DNA from 2 places in the Streptomyces sp. NPDC002742 genome. Region 2 is predicted to be linked to the other one. Evidence: riboswitches for the same ligand, from Rfam matches in the RefSeq annotation. Region 2 holds a riboswitch; the other holds the start of a gene.
The links. A riboswitch is a leader RNA that binds a small molecule or an ion and turns the genes downstream of it on or off. The one in region 2 is predicted to bind cobalamin.

Region 1: it holds a riboswitch for cobalamin, as region 2 does, so the genes downstream of both, ACFYW8_RS42970 ((2Fe-2S) ferredoxin domain-containing protein) here and ACFYW8_RS34980 (cobalamin biosynthesis protein) in region 2, are expected to answer to the same signal.

What each region holds. Positions count from the first base shown of each region.
Region 1 is NZ_JBIAQF010000048.1:18,665-25,914, reverse strand. Features, by position in the region: gene ACFYW8_RS43000 (bifunctional serine/threonine-protein kinase/ABC transporter substrate-binding protein) at 1-226, shown strand, start outside; gene ACFYW8_RS42995 (nuclear transport factor 2 family protein) at 373-846, opposite strand; gene ACFYW8_RS42990 (hypothetical protein) at 966-1,163, shown strand; gene ACFYW8_RS42985 (MSMEG_1061 family FMN-dependent PPOX-type flavoprotein) at 1,377-2,036, shown strand; gene ACFYW8_RS42980 (hypothetical protein) at 2,238-3,002, shown strand; gene ACFYW8_RS42975 (ArsR/SmtB family transcription factor) at 3,392-4,186, shown strand; gene ACFYW8_RS42970 ((2Fe-2S) ferredoxin domain-containing protein) at 4,359-4,634, opposite strand; cobalamin riboswitch at 4,864-5,041, opposite strand; partial or broken gene ACFYW8_RS42965 (short-chain fatty acyl-CoA regulator family protein) at 5,039-5,246, opposite strand; gene ACFYW8_RS42960 (hypothetical protein) at 5,933-6,586, shown strand; gene ACFYW8_RS42955 (hypothetical protein) at 6,726-7,250, shown strand, end outside.
Region 2 is NZ_JBIAQF010000026.1:66,342-73,591, forward strand. Features, by position in the region: gene cobN (cobaltochelatase subunit CobN) at 1-2,221, opposite strand, end outside; gene ACFYW8_RS34975 (cobyric acid synthase) at 2,218-3,813, opposite strand; gene ACFYW8_RS34980 (cobalamin biosynthesis protein) at 3,810-4,769, opposite strand; cobalamin riboswitch at 4,875-5,018, opposite strand; gene ACFYW8_RS34985 (hypothetical protein) at 5,154-5,372, opposite strand; gene ACFYW8_RS34990 (inorganic phosphate transporter) at 5,393-6,634, opposite strand.

The DNA.
Region 1 (7,250 bases), on a different contig from region 2:
CGACGCCGTGATGTTCCTGGCCCAGGCCTGCGACAAGAACGGCACCACGCTGACGGAACGGGGCGCGATCGCCCGCCGGATGCCCGAGATCACGTATGCCGGCATCACCCGCACGGTCAAGTACGAGTCGGGGTACGGCTACAACCACGACGGGATGTTCGAGTTCCAGGTCGTCGACGGCGCGTTCCGGTACCTGGGGCACTACCGGGACGCCGCGGTGTCGTGAAGGGCATGGGCAAGAGACCCGGTACGCACCGGGCGGCCGCCGCTGATGGCCTTGACCCCGTTCCGGGCCGCCTTCGGCGAACAACTCGTCCGGACCAGCAGTTCGGCAGACCGCTCGCGCTCCCCGGGCCCCATACCAGAGCGGGCTCAGTCCTCGGCTGCTGCTTCAAGCCGCTCGGTCGGCCCTGCAAAGGCCAGGTACAGGGAACGAGAGCTGAGGAGCCAATGGCCTTCGGTCTTGAGGAACGTGTCCTCGTAGTGGCCGACCTGCGTCGGGGCTCGCGGGGGTACGAAACCGCCGGTATGTCCGTCGACACGGTAGGTCGTGAAGTAGGTGGTCGCGGTGGCTGTTGACTCTGATGTGACGGTGACCAGGATGTTCGTGCATATCCGGCGCGAGAGCCGGTCCGCGGGCCGGCCGGCGAAATACGACCGAAGTGCGTCACGACCCTGGATCCGACGGTTTCCTTCCGCCCACTCCCAATACCCGACATCCGTGAAGAGATCGGCCACGTCGCCCGGGTCACCGAGGTCGAGCTTATGGACGAACTCGACGATGAGGCGTTCACAAGCCCGCTCGGCAAGCACACGGTCCGTGGGATCCAGCGCTTCAGTAACCATTGCCATGTCGTATCAGGATGATCAAGGACACCGCGACAGCTTTTTGACTCGCCTCAAACGGTCGTCAGCTCAGGCGCTGGGCCCGGCGGCGGCACACGCGGAGGAGCGCGCCCGCACCCGTGACCACCGCCGCGGCAGCCGCGCCCATGACCGGCAGCGTCGAGGAGCCGGTCTCTGCCAGGTTGCCGCCGTTCGTCGTCGTGCCGTCGCCGCCGGTCGACGACGACCCGCCGCCCGGCCCGCCCGAGCCATTGGTCGAACTGCCCGTCGAGCGGGTCGTCGAGCCGGTCGCCCCCCACCCGCGACCTCCAGCGTGATGTCGGCCTTGTCGTTGGCCTTGTCGGAGTCGGACGGCCGCGCCTCGGTGCTCAGCGCCCCCGAGCCCTTGGCACCCGCCACCCGCTTGTCGATCTTCAGCTCGAAGGGGTAGGTCTCGTGGCTGCCCTCGTCATGTGACCGCAGGCCGCAGACATACCGTCTTGCGGACGACCAAGATCCATCGCGGATCGGCGCCCATTAGGGTCGGGGGCATGACGCCATCCCTTGTCGGCAGTGCCTTCGACTCGCTCCTTCTCGACGCCGTGCCCGACCAGGAGGCACTGCGCCGGGCTTACGAACTCCCCAGCGACGCCGCCGTGCGCAAGCAGATGACCGAACTCACCGAACAGACCAAGCGGTTGATCGGATGCTCATCGCTGGTCCTGGTCGCCAGCACGGACGCAGAGGGCAACTGTGACGTTTCCCCGCGCGGCGGCCCCGCCGGGTTCGTCGCGGTCCTGGACACACGGACGGTGGCGATACCGGACGCGACCGGCAACAAGCGTCTGGACACCCTGCAGAATGTCGTCACCACGGGACGGGCCGGCCTGCTGTTCGTCATCCCGGGGCGCACCACGACGCTCAGGGTGAACGGCCGGGCCTGCGTCTCCACCCGCCCGGAGCTGCTGTCTCAGCTGACCGCCGTGGGCAAACCGCCGGCCAGTGCGCTGGTGCTGGGAATCGAGGAGGTCTACCCGCACTGCCCCAAGGCACTCCTGCGCAGCGGGGCCTGGAAGCCGGACCAGTGGCTGTCGGCGGACGCCCAGCCGACCTCGGCCGAGGTGACGCTGGCCCAGCTGCGGATGCCGGAGCTGACGATCGCCGACATCGAGCAGACGGAGGCGGATTCGCTGAAGTACCGCTACGAGTAGCGGGCCGCCGACAGCGATTACCGAACCATCAGCAGCACGCCGAATCCCCGGACCGGCATGCCCCTAGCTCCATCGCGGGGCCTTTTGCGAGGTCACGCGCGGCGTCGGCAGTCCGGCCGACGCCTTGGCGACGGGGTTCGCCCTGCCCGATGCCGTCTGAACCAGCGGACAGGTGAGTGATCCCCCTTCTACGCTGGCGGCATGACGGGATATCCAGGCTTCGGTGTGCTCCTGGCAAGGTTGCTGGATCACAGGAAGCTGGACATCGGCACCCTGGCACGGCAATCCGGAGTCCCCGAACCCGAGCTCCAAAGGGTCTTCGCCGGCATCGCGCCGAGCCCAGCCCTGCTCCGACAGCTCGGACCCGCACTCGGTCTCCATGCCGCAGACGTATTCGTGATCGCGGGGGCGACGGTTCCGGACGACCTTGCCCCCGTGGACGCAGAGGCCAGCAGGTGGGTACCACAGGTCGTGAGACGTGCCGTAGAGCTCCCATCGGAGAAGAAGAGCGAGTTGCGCCACCTCGTCCGGTCGTTGCCGCAGCGGAAGGTCGTGCAGTCACCGGCGTTCCCGCGGGTCGATGTCCCGCCCCCTGGGCCGCCCGGGGCCCTGCTCGTCCGGATGCTCAGATACAGGAACCTGCATTGGATGGGCATCGCCAGGGTCTTCCACTCCCTGACCGGCCGGTACTGGTCCGCGTCCACGTACGGAATGGTGGGCGCCGGTCGCAAGGAGCTGACCCCCGACCTCGTGGCCGATTTCGGGACCGTGCTGGGCATTCCCGCTGGCGACCTGGGCGCCCTGACCGGCGGCCCGCCTTCCGAGGAGCCCCACGCACAGGAGCCGGCGGCGGTCGGCGTGGCCGAGTTGATCTGGGACCTGCGGCGCCTGACCGCTGACCAGGTGCGACACACAGGCAAAGCGGCCGCATCCATGTGGTCACCTCGACCAGATCCCCAACGCTGACTATGGGTTGAGGACCAAGCCAGTGCCCGCCAGGTAGCCGTCGATCACCTCCGGCCGGTACCGCAGCATCCTCAGTCGCGCTTCACCGCGCTTCACCGCGCTTCACCGCGCTTCACCGCGCTTCACGGCGCGGGCGATCGGGCCAGGTCGGCGGCGCCGAGACATCGATGTCGCGTTCCTCCAGGGACCAGATGTCCTGATGCCCTCCCGCGTGCTTCGTCCATACGTATCCAGGCGAACTCGTTCGGCCTCGGCACCGCCGAACGGTGGCCCCGCGACCCTCGTCCGGCTGCGGGGCTGGCCTTGACATGCAGCCTATTGGCTGCCTAAATTAAAGGCAGCTGGAAGGCTGCATATCGACAGGCGGTGGCCTGGGTACGGGGACGGGCATGGACGAGGTGTTCAAGGCACTGGCCGATCCGACGCGGCGCGCACTGCTCGACTCGCTCAACGCACACAACGGGCAGACCCTGCGCGAGTTGTGTACAGGACTCGACATGGCCCGGCAGTCCGTCAGCAAGCACCTCGCGGTACTGGAGGAGGCCGGGCTCGTCACCACCGCGCGGCGGGGCCGGGAGAAGCTGCACTACCTCAACGCAGCGCCCGTGCACGAGATCGCTCACCGGTGGATCAGCCGCTACGACCGGACCAGGGTCCAAGCCCTGGCGGACCTGAAACTCGCCCTGGAGGAGACCGCGATGGACGCGCCGACCTTCGTCTACACCACCTACATCCGCACCACCCCGCAAAAACTCTGGCAGGCGTTGACCGAGCCCGCCTTCACCCGCCGCTACTGGTCCACGGAGTTCGCCACGGACTGGTCCGTCGGCTCACCGATGACCTGGGACAACCACGGCGTGCAGATCAGCGACCCGAAGCAGGTCGTGCTGGAGGCCGAGCCCTACAGCCGGCTCTCCTACACCTGGCACGCCATCACCCCGGAGCTGGCCAAGCGCTTCGACTGGGACGAGGAGTTGCTCGCCAAGCTGTCCGGCGAGGCCTGCTCGAAGGTCACCTTCACGATCGAGGAGACCGCCGCGCAGGTCGTGAAGCTCACCGTCGTACACGACGGATTCGAGCCCGGATCGAGCCTGGCCGAGATGGTCAGCCAGGGCTGGCCGAACGTGGTGGCAAGCATGAAGTCGCTCCTGGAGACCGGCGAACCACTCCCGGACGATGCGTGACCGGCTGCGTGGCTTTCCCTGTCAGGGATCGACGACATCACGAGTTGTCACATCGTGGTGCATCACCGCAACAATTCGGATCGTCATCAGTTCACCAGGCGCGCAATAACACTGCCGCCCCAGCATTGATGACGGACCAGGGAAAAGGCGTCAACCAGGCCGGCTTTCGCGCTCATCGCGCCCTCCGGGGCGGGGTGAAGACGTAGAGGTCGAGGATGTCGGGGCAGGGGGCGACGCCGGGGCCGCCGGCTTTGGCCCAGGCGGCGATGTCGTCCGTGGCATCGCGGTCGTTGACGAGGCCGAGCCAGACCGGGCGGGCGCCCGCGGCACGTGCGGCGGCGGAGGGCTGGACGACGATCACGTTGGCGTGTTCGCACACGCCGAGGCAAGCCGCGATGCGCACCGGTGCGCTCTCGGCCAGGCGTGCCGTCTGCTGGGCGTGATCCACTCCGGCGACTTTCGGGCTTCCACAGCAGCAGTCCCGGCAGACGACGACGCGGCACGGCGCCCGGTAGCCCGCAGCGGCGGACTTCGTCGCGTCCTCGGTGTCGTTCTTCGGGCCGCCGCAGACGGTGACCGGCACGGCGGGTTTGGCGTGACGGGCGGGGGTGGGGAGCACGGGCAGACCTCGGGGTCAGGGCTCGTACGCGGAGCCTGGACTGTGGATGTCCTCCGCGCCGGGGCGCGGAGGTGCCAGCAGGTCTTCGGACTCGGGTTCGTCCGGACGGGGCGCCTTCCCGGTCTCCCAGTGGCTCGCGTGCCCCGCCCGTTCCCCTCACCGCTGCGCGTCAGTTCCGGATTCGCACCGGATTCCCTGGCCTCGGATGAGGCTCAACTGGCCTGATGAGGCTATCAAGTCCGTCGTACCGTCAGTTCGTGCGATCGGTCACGGGGTACGGGGTACGGGATGAACGTGCTGGTGTTCTGGTCGATTCGCAGGGGACCGGCCGAGGGGTGGTACGGCGCGCTGGGGGCGGTCGAGGCGTTCGCAGACCCGGCGACCCAGGCCGATGGCGGTGGCGGCGGATGCATCGGTGAGGTCGATGCCGTCGGAGTGGACACAAGCATTTCCCGTACACGATGCTGCCGCCATTGCATCTGACAGTCTCTCCGGTGAGGTTGGAGGAAGCACCGCTGTCACCACGCCGCCCAACGGGTGTTTGTGAAGCGTCAGCAGGATCACGTCGTGCCTTCCCCGACAGTCCGCCGCTACCTGCTGTCCACCCTGCTGGTCGTGGCACTGGTCGCATTCGGCTACTACGCTCTGCAGCCTGTCCGAGAAGCTTGTGCGCTCAACTCCGGCCCCTACGGCTCCATTTTCACCCCAGACAACGTCCACGCATCAGGCGATGGTCATTGCGGTGAAGTGCACAGGCGCTTTCAGGCCTGGCTCGGGCGATAGGTGCACCAACCGTTCGACGTCGGCGACTTCAGGTTTCCGCTGGTCAGGAGCTGTCTGACAGTCGCTGAAGGGCCGGTTGGCGGGCCCCTGATCAGTGGTGCCGTGGCTGTTGCCAGTACCCGTTCACCCGATCCGAGGGGTACGAGGGACCTCGTCGTACATCCTGTCGGCCGCCCTCGCGGTCATCATGGTGCGGCGGTCTCCGCGGGAAGGGCGAGGTTCGCGTCATCCGATGAACTCGGACGAGGCACCACGGGGTCACCCCCGGGGCCAGAGTCTCTGGCAGCGCTCGTACTCTTCGTTCACTCACATCAATCAAACACAGCGAAGAGACGACAGAATCGATGATCGGCAGCTTTGTGGCCCTCGTGGTGGCCCCCTTGGCCATGGCCGGGCTGGCTCGATGGGCGGCGGCAAGGAGGCGCCACGGCCTGGCAGCGGGCCGGGTCGTTCACTTCCGCTGCCGACTCGACGGCCGCAAGGGCCGACTGCTGGCCGACCCGCGCCTCGACCGACCCGTCTTCCTCGACCGCTCCGGCAGTGCCACTGCCCTGCCGCGCGGCGGCGAGGCCCTGGACGCGACGGTCACCACCATGGGTCAGGTCGCCTTCGAGAAGGTCGGCCTGCGCTACCGGACGCCCGACGGCCAGGTGTTGCGGCTGGGCCTGGGCACACACGACGCGCGGACGATCGGTGCCTGGCTGAGCGAACAGGCCCACCCGACCCTCGCACCCGCCCGCCGGCCGCTGTTGCCGACCGCGCCGCTATGGGCGGTGCTGGCGCTCGTGGCGTCGCTGTTCGTGGGCTTGGCAGCAGCGGACTTCCCTGCTCGGGAAACACACCTCCGCCGAGGTCGTCCGTCTGAACCGGGCCGAGGACGGCTGCATCGTCAGCTGGGACGACGGTTCGCAACATACGACTGTGGACTGCGACACGGCAGACGTCGACCCCGGCGATCACGTCCCGATCATCGCGCTGCCCTGGCCCTTCCTGGGTGAGGCCATGGATACACGGACCTCGTTGATAGTGGTCGCCGTCCTTGGTGGCGGCCCCGGTCTGCTCGGCCTTGGCGGTGCACTGGTAATCAGCCCGTTGGCCTGCGCCCGGCGCGTCCGTAGGGCGCGCCAAGCCCGACCCGTGATCAGCCCGAAGGCGGCCGCGAGCGACAAGGAGGACGAGGAGAGCGAGGACACGTGGCCCGCTCTCGAGGACGACCTGAACTACGCGGGCCTCGCCGCCGCGGCCCGTCACGGCGATCGCCATGCTCCGGGTCCCCGGGTGACCTCGCCGCGCCGCGGCTTCGGCCGTACGTCCGTCTCGCCGCGCATCTGGGTGCTGAACAGCGTCCTCGGCAGCGGCGCCTGGTACTTCCTGCTGCTCTCCTGCGCCGCCGTCCTCGACGACCCCTTCCACCTCGGGCACCGGCGCTTCCTCGTGTTCGGAACGGTCGCCATTGTCTCCCTCGCCCGGCTCGGCTGGTTCATCGTGGATCGGTCCGCCCTCTGCGGCCCGGTACTGCGTGCCGCCCGTTCCGCGGCCAGGGACGGCACATGGCAGCCCATGCGCTATATCCGGCTGCGCCCGAACCCCGGAGAACTGGTACTGGTCCTGTTCCGCCCGGACGGCGGGGACGTGGCGGCACCGGTACTCCTCCAGCGAATC
Region 2 (7,250 bases):
GCTCCAGCAGGTCGATCGCGTCGGCCGCCGTGCGGGCCGGGCCCTCGACCAGGTCCGTCAGTTCGACGGACACCTTCGCCGGAGCGCCCGGCTCGGCGAGCAACTCCTTCTCCACCAGGCCGAAGTGCTCGGCGAGGCAGGCGCGCAGACCGGGCAGCGCGTTCGCCGCGCCGCCCCACACCTGCGAGGCGCGCAGCACGGCGAGCACGAGGTTCACCCGCGGCTCGGCCTCCGGACCGCCGCCCAGGATGTGCAGGCCGTCGCGGATCTGTACGTCCTTGATCTCGCACAGATAGCCGTCGATGTGCATCACGAACGAGTCGAAGTCGCCGTCGTCCGGCTGCTCGTCGACGTGCAGGTCGTGATGCAGCTCGGCCGCCTTGACCAGCGTCCAGATCTGCGCCCGGACCGCCGGGGCCTTCGTCGGGTCCAGGTCGGAGACGAGCGCGTACTCGTCGAGGAGCTGCTCCAGTTTGGCCAGGTCCCCGTAGGTGTCCGCGCGGGCCATCGGCGGTACGAGGTGGTCGACGACGGTGGCGTGCCCGCGGCGCTTGGCCTGCGTGCCCTCGCCGGGGTCGTTGACGATGAACGGGTAGACCAGGGGGAGTTCGCCGAGAACGGCGTCGGGGGCGCAGCCGCCGCTGAGCCCGAGGCCCTTGCCCGGCAGCCACTCCATCGTGCCGTGCTTGCCCATGTGCACGACGGCGTCCGCGCCGAAGCCGCCTTGAGAAGATGCTGCCTCCAGCCAGCGGTAGGCCGCCATGTAGTGGTGCGACGGTGGCATGTCGGGGTCGTGGTAGATGGCGATCGGGTTCTCGCCGAAGCCGCGCGGCGGCTGGATCATCACGACGACGTTCCCGAACTCCAGGCACGCCAGCACGATGTCGTCGCCGTCGACGTAGAGGGAGCCCGGCGGCTCGCCCCAGGCCTCCAGCATGCCCTCGCGCAGCGCGGGGTCGAGCGTGTCGAACCAGGCCCGGTAGTCGGCGAGCGGCACGCGCGCGGGAGCGGCGGCGAGCTGCTCCTCGGTCAGCCACTCCACGTCGTGGCCGCCGGCCGCGATGAGCCGGTGGATCAACTCGTCGCCGTTGTCGGGGTATTCGGTGAGGGCGTAGCCCGCGTCCCGGAGCGCGTCGAGCACCCGTACGGCCGAGGCGGGGGTGTCGAGGCCGACCGCGTTACCGACCCGGGAGTGCTTGGTCGGGTAGGCGGTGAAGACGATCCCGAGCTTTTTCTCCGAGTTCGGCTTGTGCTTCAACAGGGCGTGCCGCAGGGCGATTCCGGCGACCCGGGCGGCCCGCTCGGGGTCGGCGACGTACACCGGGACGTCGTCCGGTCCCTGTTCCTTGAAGGAGAACGGCACGGTGACGATCCGGCCGTCGAACTCCGGGATCGCGACCTGCATCGCCGCGTCCATGGGGGACAGGGCCGCGTCCGACGCCTCCCAGGCGCTCTTCGACGAGGTCAGGCAGAGCCCCTGGAGCACCGGGATGTCGAGGTCGGCGAGCGCCCCGATGTCCCAGGCCTCCTCGTCGCCGCCCGCGGACGCCTCCGCGGCGTGCGTGCCGCCCGCCGCGAGGACCGTGGCGACGAGCGTGTCGGCCCGGCCGAGGATCTCGTACAGGCCAGGGTCGGCGCCACGCAGCGAACCGCAGTACACGGGAAGGGCGTTGGCGCCGCGCGCCTCGATCGCGTCGCACAGCGTGTCCACGAACGCGGTGTTCCCGGACAGTTCGTGGGCCCGGTAGAACAGCACACCGACGGTCGGGCGGCCCTCGACGAACTCACGCTCGCCGTGGACGCCGAACTCCGCGCTCTTGTGCGGCTCCTCGAAACCCTCGCCCGTCAGCAGCACGGTGTCCGAGAGGAACCGGGCGAGCTCGGCGAGGTTGGCCGGGCCGCCCTCGACGAGATAGCGCAGCGCCTCGGCCACCACACCCGCGGGCACCGACGACTCGGCCATCAGCTCTGCGTCGGGGACGGACTCGCCGCCGAGCAGCACGGTCGGGATGCCCGACGCCTTCAGGAAGGCCAGCCCGTCCTCCCAGGCCCGCTTGCCGCCGAGCAGCCGTACGACGGCGACGTCCGCGCCCTCGACGAGCGCGGGGAGTTCGCCCGCGACGTCCACCCGGGTCGGATTGCCGATCCGGTAGGCGGTTCCACCGGCGCGGGCGGCCAGCAGATCCGTGTCGGCGGTCGACAACAACAACACTGTGCTCATGCGGGTGCTCCCGGTGGGATGAAGGGCAGTCCTTGCGGCGCGCCGGACTCGATGAGCCGCCACAGCGCGTCCGTGTCCGCGTGTTCCTCGATCAGGTCGCCGAGCCGGTCCAGCTGCTCCTCGCGCAGCGCCGCGAACGACGTGTCGGGCGCCGGCACGAAGCGGCGGCCCGCGGCGGCGGCCACCTCGCGAAGGAAGGCCCGCCGGAATCCGTCCGACTCCAGTGATCCGTGCCAGTGCGTGCCCCAGACGGCGCCTACCCGGCACCCGTCCAGGCTGTTTCCCCCGGCATCGCACATGAACGTGTCGCCGCCGCTGACCTCGGCGACGCCGTGATGGATCTCGTACCCCTCGACGTGTTCGCCGAGGGCCTCGCCGACCGGCCGCGTCAGCGTCTTCTCCCGCGCGAACCGCACGCGGACGGGCAGCAGGCCGAGTCCGTCGACGTGACCGGCGCGCGACTCGACCTCGTCCTCGATGTGCCGTCCGAGGATCTGGTAGCCACCGCAGATGCCGAGCACGGGACGCCCCTCGGCGGCGCGCCGCGCGATCGCGTCCGCGAGGCCGCGCTCACGCAGCCACTCCAGTGCCTTCACCGTGCCCCGGGTCCCGGGCACGACGACCAGGTCCGCGTCGGCCAGTTCCTCGGCCCGGTCCACGAACCGCACCACGACGCCGGGTTCGGCGGCCAGCGCGTCCACGTCGGTGAAGTTGGACATCAGCGGGATCGCGCAGACGGCCACCCGCAGGATGTCCGCGCCGACGGGGGAGGAGACGGACGACTCGCGGACGGCCCCGCGCAGCGAGACACGCAGCCCGTCCTCCTCGTCTATGCCCAGGCCGTGCTGGAAGGGCAGGACGCCGTAGGTGCGCCGGCCGGTGAGGCCGTGCAGCATGTCGAGGCCGGGCTCCAGCAGGCCGACGTCGCCCCGGAACTTGTTGACGAGGAACCCGGCGACGAGCGCCTGGTCCTCGGGGGACAGCAGCGCGACCGTCCCGAAGAACGAGGCGAACACACCGCCCCGGTCGATGTCTCCGACGATGAGCACGGGAAGCCCCGCGTTGCGCGCCACTCCCATGTTCACGATGTCGGTGCGCCGCAGATTGATCTCGGCCGGACTGCCGGCGCCTTCACAGATCACCGCGTCATACGTGCCCCGCAACTGAGCCAGACAGTCGAGGACGGTCCCGAGGAGTGCCTCCTGACGCCCTCCGCGCAGCCGTTCCCCGCTCGGCCCGGCGCCCGGCAGCGGCTCCCCGGCGGGCCCGGACGCCCCGAAGAACCCGCGCGCGCTCATCTCGCCGACCGGCCTGCCCATCAGGACGACCTGGCTGGTGCGGTCGCTGCCCGGCTTGAGCAGCACGGGATTCATCAGCGCGGTCGGCTCCACGCGGGCGGCCTGTGCCTGCATGGCCTGCGCCCGCCCGATCTCGGCTCCCTCGCGCGTCACGAACGAGTTCAGGGACATGTTCTGCGCCTTGAAGGGCGCGACCTTGACGCCCTGGCGCACCAGCCACCGGCAGATCCCGGCGGTCACCACGCTCTTGCCGGCGTCGGAGGTGGTCCCGGCGATCAGCAGCCCGCCGCTCATGCGGTGCGCCCCTTCCTGGTGAGCCGAGCCGTGAGCAGCACCCGTCCGGCGGCGCTCACGCCGAGCGCGAGCCAGCCGACGCGCCGGGAGAGCCGTACGGCCCGTTCGATGTCGTGGACCTGGACGGCGCGCCCCGCGCCGTTGAGCACGGGCCGGTGCTCGACCCGTCCCCCGTAGGAGAGGGTGCCGCCGAGGCGCACGCCGAGCGCGCCCGCGAAAGAAGCCTCCACGGGCCCGGCGTTGGGGCTCGGATGCTTGCGGGCGTCCGCGCGCCAGGCGCGCACGGCCCCGCGCGGGTCGCAACCGGCCACGGCCGCGAGGACGGCGGTCAGCCGGGCTCCCGGCCAGCCGGCGACGTCGTCGAGCCGGGCCGAGGCCCAGCCGTAGCGCCGGTGCCTGGGGGACTTGTGCCCGACCATGGCGTCGAGCGTGTTCACGGCGCGGAAGGCGACGAGTCCGGGCACACCGGCGGCGGCGCCCCAGACCAGGGCGCCGACGACGGCGTCGGAGGTGTTCTCGGCGACGGACTCGACGACGGCCCGCGCGATCCCGTCGGCGTCGAGCGCCTGCGGATCGCGGCCGCACAGATGCGGCAGCCGCTCCCGGGCCGCGTCGAGGTCACCGGCCGCGAGCGCGCCACCGATCGCCCGCGCCTCACGGCCCAGGGAGGTCCCTCCGACGACGGCCCAGGTGGCGGCGGCCGTCAGCGCGACGGAAGCGGTACGGGAGGTGCGTACGGTACGGCTCGTGAGCGCGGCGAGTCCGGTGGCACCGCCCACGCAGACGGCGGTGTGCAGTGCGCCCCACCCGCGGTGGTCGCGCCACAGTGTCCGCTCCACGGCCGCGGCGGCCCGCCCGAACGCGGCGACCGGATGCCCCCGGCGGGGATCGCCGAGCAGCAGGTCGCCCAGGAGGCCGGCGGCGGCGCCGTACGCGAAGACGCGATCGGCACGCACGGGGTCAGCCCGCGGTCGGGTGGAGTGGAACCCTCGTACTCAGCGGATCGGGAAACGGGCAGCCGCGCATGGCGATATGTCCTCACTCAGGGTGTCCACGCCCTGGTTCGACGAGACCGGCGGTGAGAGTTCCTGGCTCCCGGGGAGTTTCTTCCCCGATGACAGTGGCGGGACCGCGCCGGATTCGCACCGGCTTCCTCTCATGCCGCCGTACTTGGCTCCGGCAGTCCACCACGGGGTGAGAACGGCCGTCAACTGGCTGTTGACCTGCGGGGGGACAGTGTGCGCAGGCCCACATACGCGTGGGGTGCGGGACGGTGATCCGTCCCGCACCCCACGCGCGGTACCGCTCGGCGCAACCCTGTTTCGGGCCGCTCCGCCGGGTTACTTGGTGATGATCAGGGAGATGCCGTACGCCACCGCCGCGGCGCAGGCCGCGAAGCAGACGTACGCGCCGGTGGCCGCCGCGACCGCGGAACCGCCCTGGGCCGACTCCTTCTTGGAGAGGCCGGCGACACCGAGGGTGAAGAGGGTGACGAGGGCCACGGTCACTCCGAGGCTGACCCCGAAGACGGACCCGAGGGCTGACCAGTCGATGTTCATGCTGTTTCTTCCTTCGGTTCTCAGGCCACGGGGGACGGCGCGGACGGGCTCGCCGTGGGCTCGGCGGGAGCCGGGATGGTGGCCGTGAGCTCCTCGGCCACGATGCCGGCCGGGGGCGGGGTGACGGCGGCGATGGCGGTGGTCACCACACCGGCGGGCTCTTCGGCGTCGTTCACGTTGTTGTGGTCGATCACCTCGCGGCGCGAGCGGCGCCAGATCGCGAGGCTGGATCCGACCAGGAAGACGGCGACGAGCGCGGTGCCCCAGGCACCGAATCCGGTCACCCACTCGGCGAGCGCGCCGACCACGGCGGCGGCGGGCAGCGTGAGGACCCAGGCGACGACCATCCGCTTGGCGGTGGACCAGCGGACCACACCGCCCTTGCGGCCGAGGCCGGCGCCCATCACGGAACCGGAGACCGAGTGCGTGGTGGAGAGGGAGAAGCCGATGTGCGAGGAGGCCAGGATGACCGTGGCCGCGCTGGTCTGGGCGGCGAAGCCCTGCTGCGGCCGGAGGTCGGTCAGACCCTTGCCCATCGTGCGGATGATGCGCCAGCCGCCCAGGTAGGTGCCGAGCGCGATGGCGAGACCGGCGGACAGGATGACCCAGACCGGCGGGTTGGAGTCCGGAGCGACGGCGCCACCGGCGACCAGGGCCAGGGTGATGATGCCCATCGTCTTCTGCGCGTCGTTGGTGCCGTGGGCCAGCGAGACCAGGCCCGCGGAGGCTATCTGGCCGGCGCGGTAGCCCTTCTTGGTGGCCTTGGTCTCGGCGTCACCACTGAGCTTGTACGACAGCCGGGTCGCGAACATCGCGGCGAGGCCGGCGACGATCGGGGCCGCGACGGCGGGCAGGAGCACCTTGCCGACCAGGACGTCCCCGTGCACGGCGCCGGTACCGGCGGAGGCGATGGTGGCGCCGACCAGGCCGCCCATGAGGGCGTGCGAGGAACTGGACGGGAGTCCGACGAGCCACGTCACGAGGTTCCAGAGGATCGCGCCGACGAGCGCGGCGAAGATCACCTCCGGCTTGATGCCGGATTCATCGACGAGGCCTTTGGAGATCGTGTTGGCGACCTCCACCGAGAGGAAGGCGCCGACAAGGTTGAGCGCGGCGGACATGGCCACCGCGACCTTGGGCTTGAGCGCGCCGGTCGAGATGGTGGTGGCCATCGCGTTGGCGGTGTCGTGGAAACCGTTCGTGAAATCGAACACGAGAGCGGTGACGATCACGATTCCGAGGAGGAGCGTGATGTGTTCCATTTACCCAGGCTTCTGTTGGACGTCAGTGGCAGGTGGACCGTAGGCAACCTGGATGAACGGAAGGTGAACTGGGGCGGGCATCGTGGTGTCTGGAACGGTGAATCGCTCCTCCGGTTGAACCGGAGGGGTGGCGCCGCGGGTTCGAACGGATGTGGAATTCCAAGCTCCGCTTGGGTCGTCGCCCCGGGGTGGGACGTCTGGGGTGAGCCGGGGATTCGGGGAAGAGATTCCGGTCACCCGGCAGTTGCCGCTGTTGTCGTGCCGCCGGAAGGTCCACGTGGACCTTCCGGCGGGCGGCGCTCCGGTGCCGTCGACCGTAGCGGGCCGGTCGCAGCGTGTGATCTGCGGCAAATGTCCGGCCGGGGTCGACGGGAATGTTCCATGGGTGTGTTGTGGTGCAGATCACACGCCGATGGCCGGTCTCCCGCCGGATCCCGTGGCGGCTCGTGGCGGTAGGCCTTGATCCCGTGCGGCGTTCCGGCGTTGCTGGGGCCGTGCCACCTGCTCCGGCCCTGGGTTGCACTCGATGTCCGGCGCGAGCGCCGGCGACCGGCCGCCCGTGCGCCCCGCCTCGCCGTACTGTCGGACAGTCGGACGAAATAGGGATTGCGGCAGG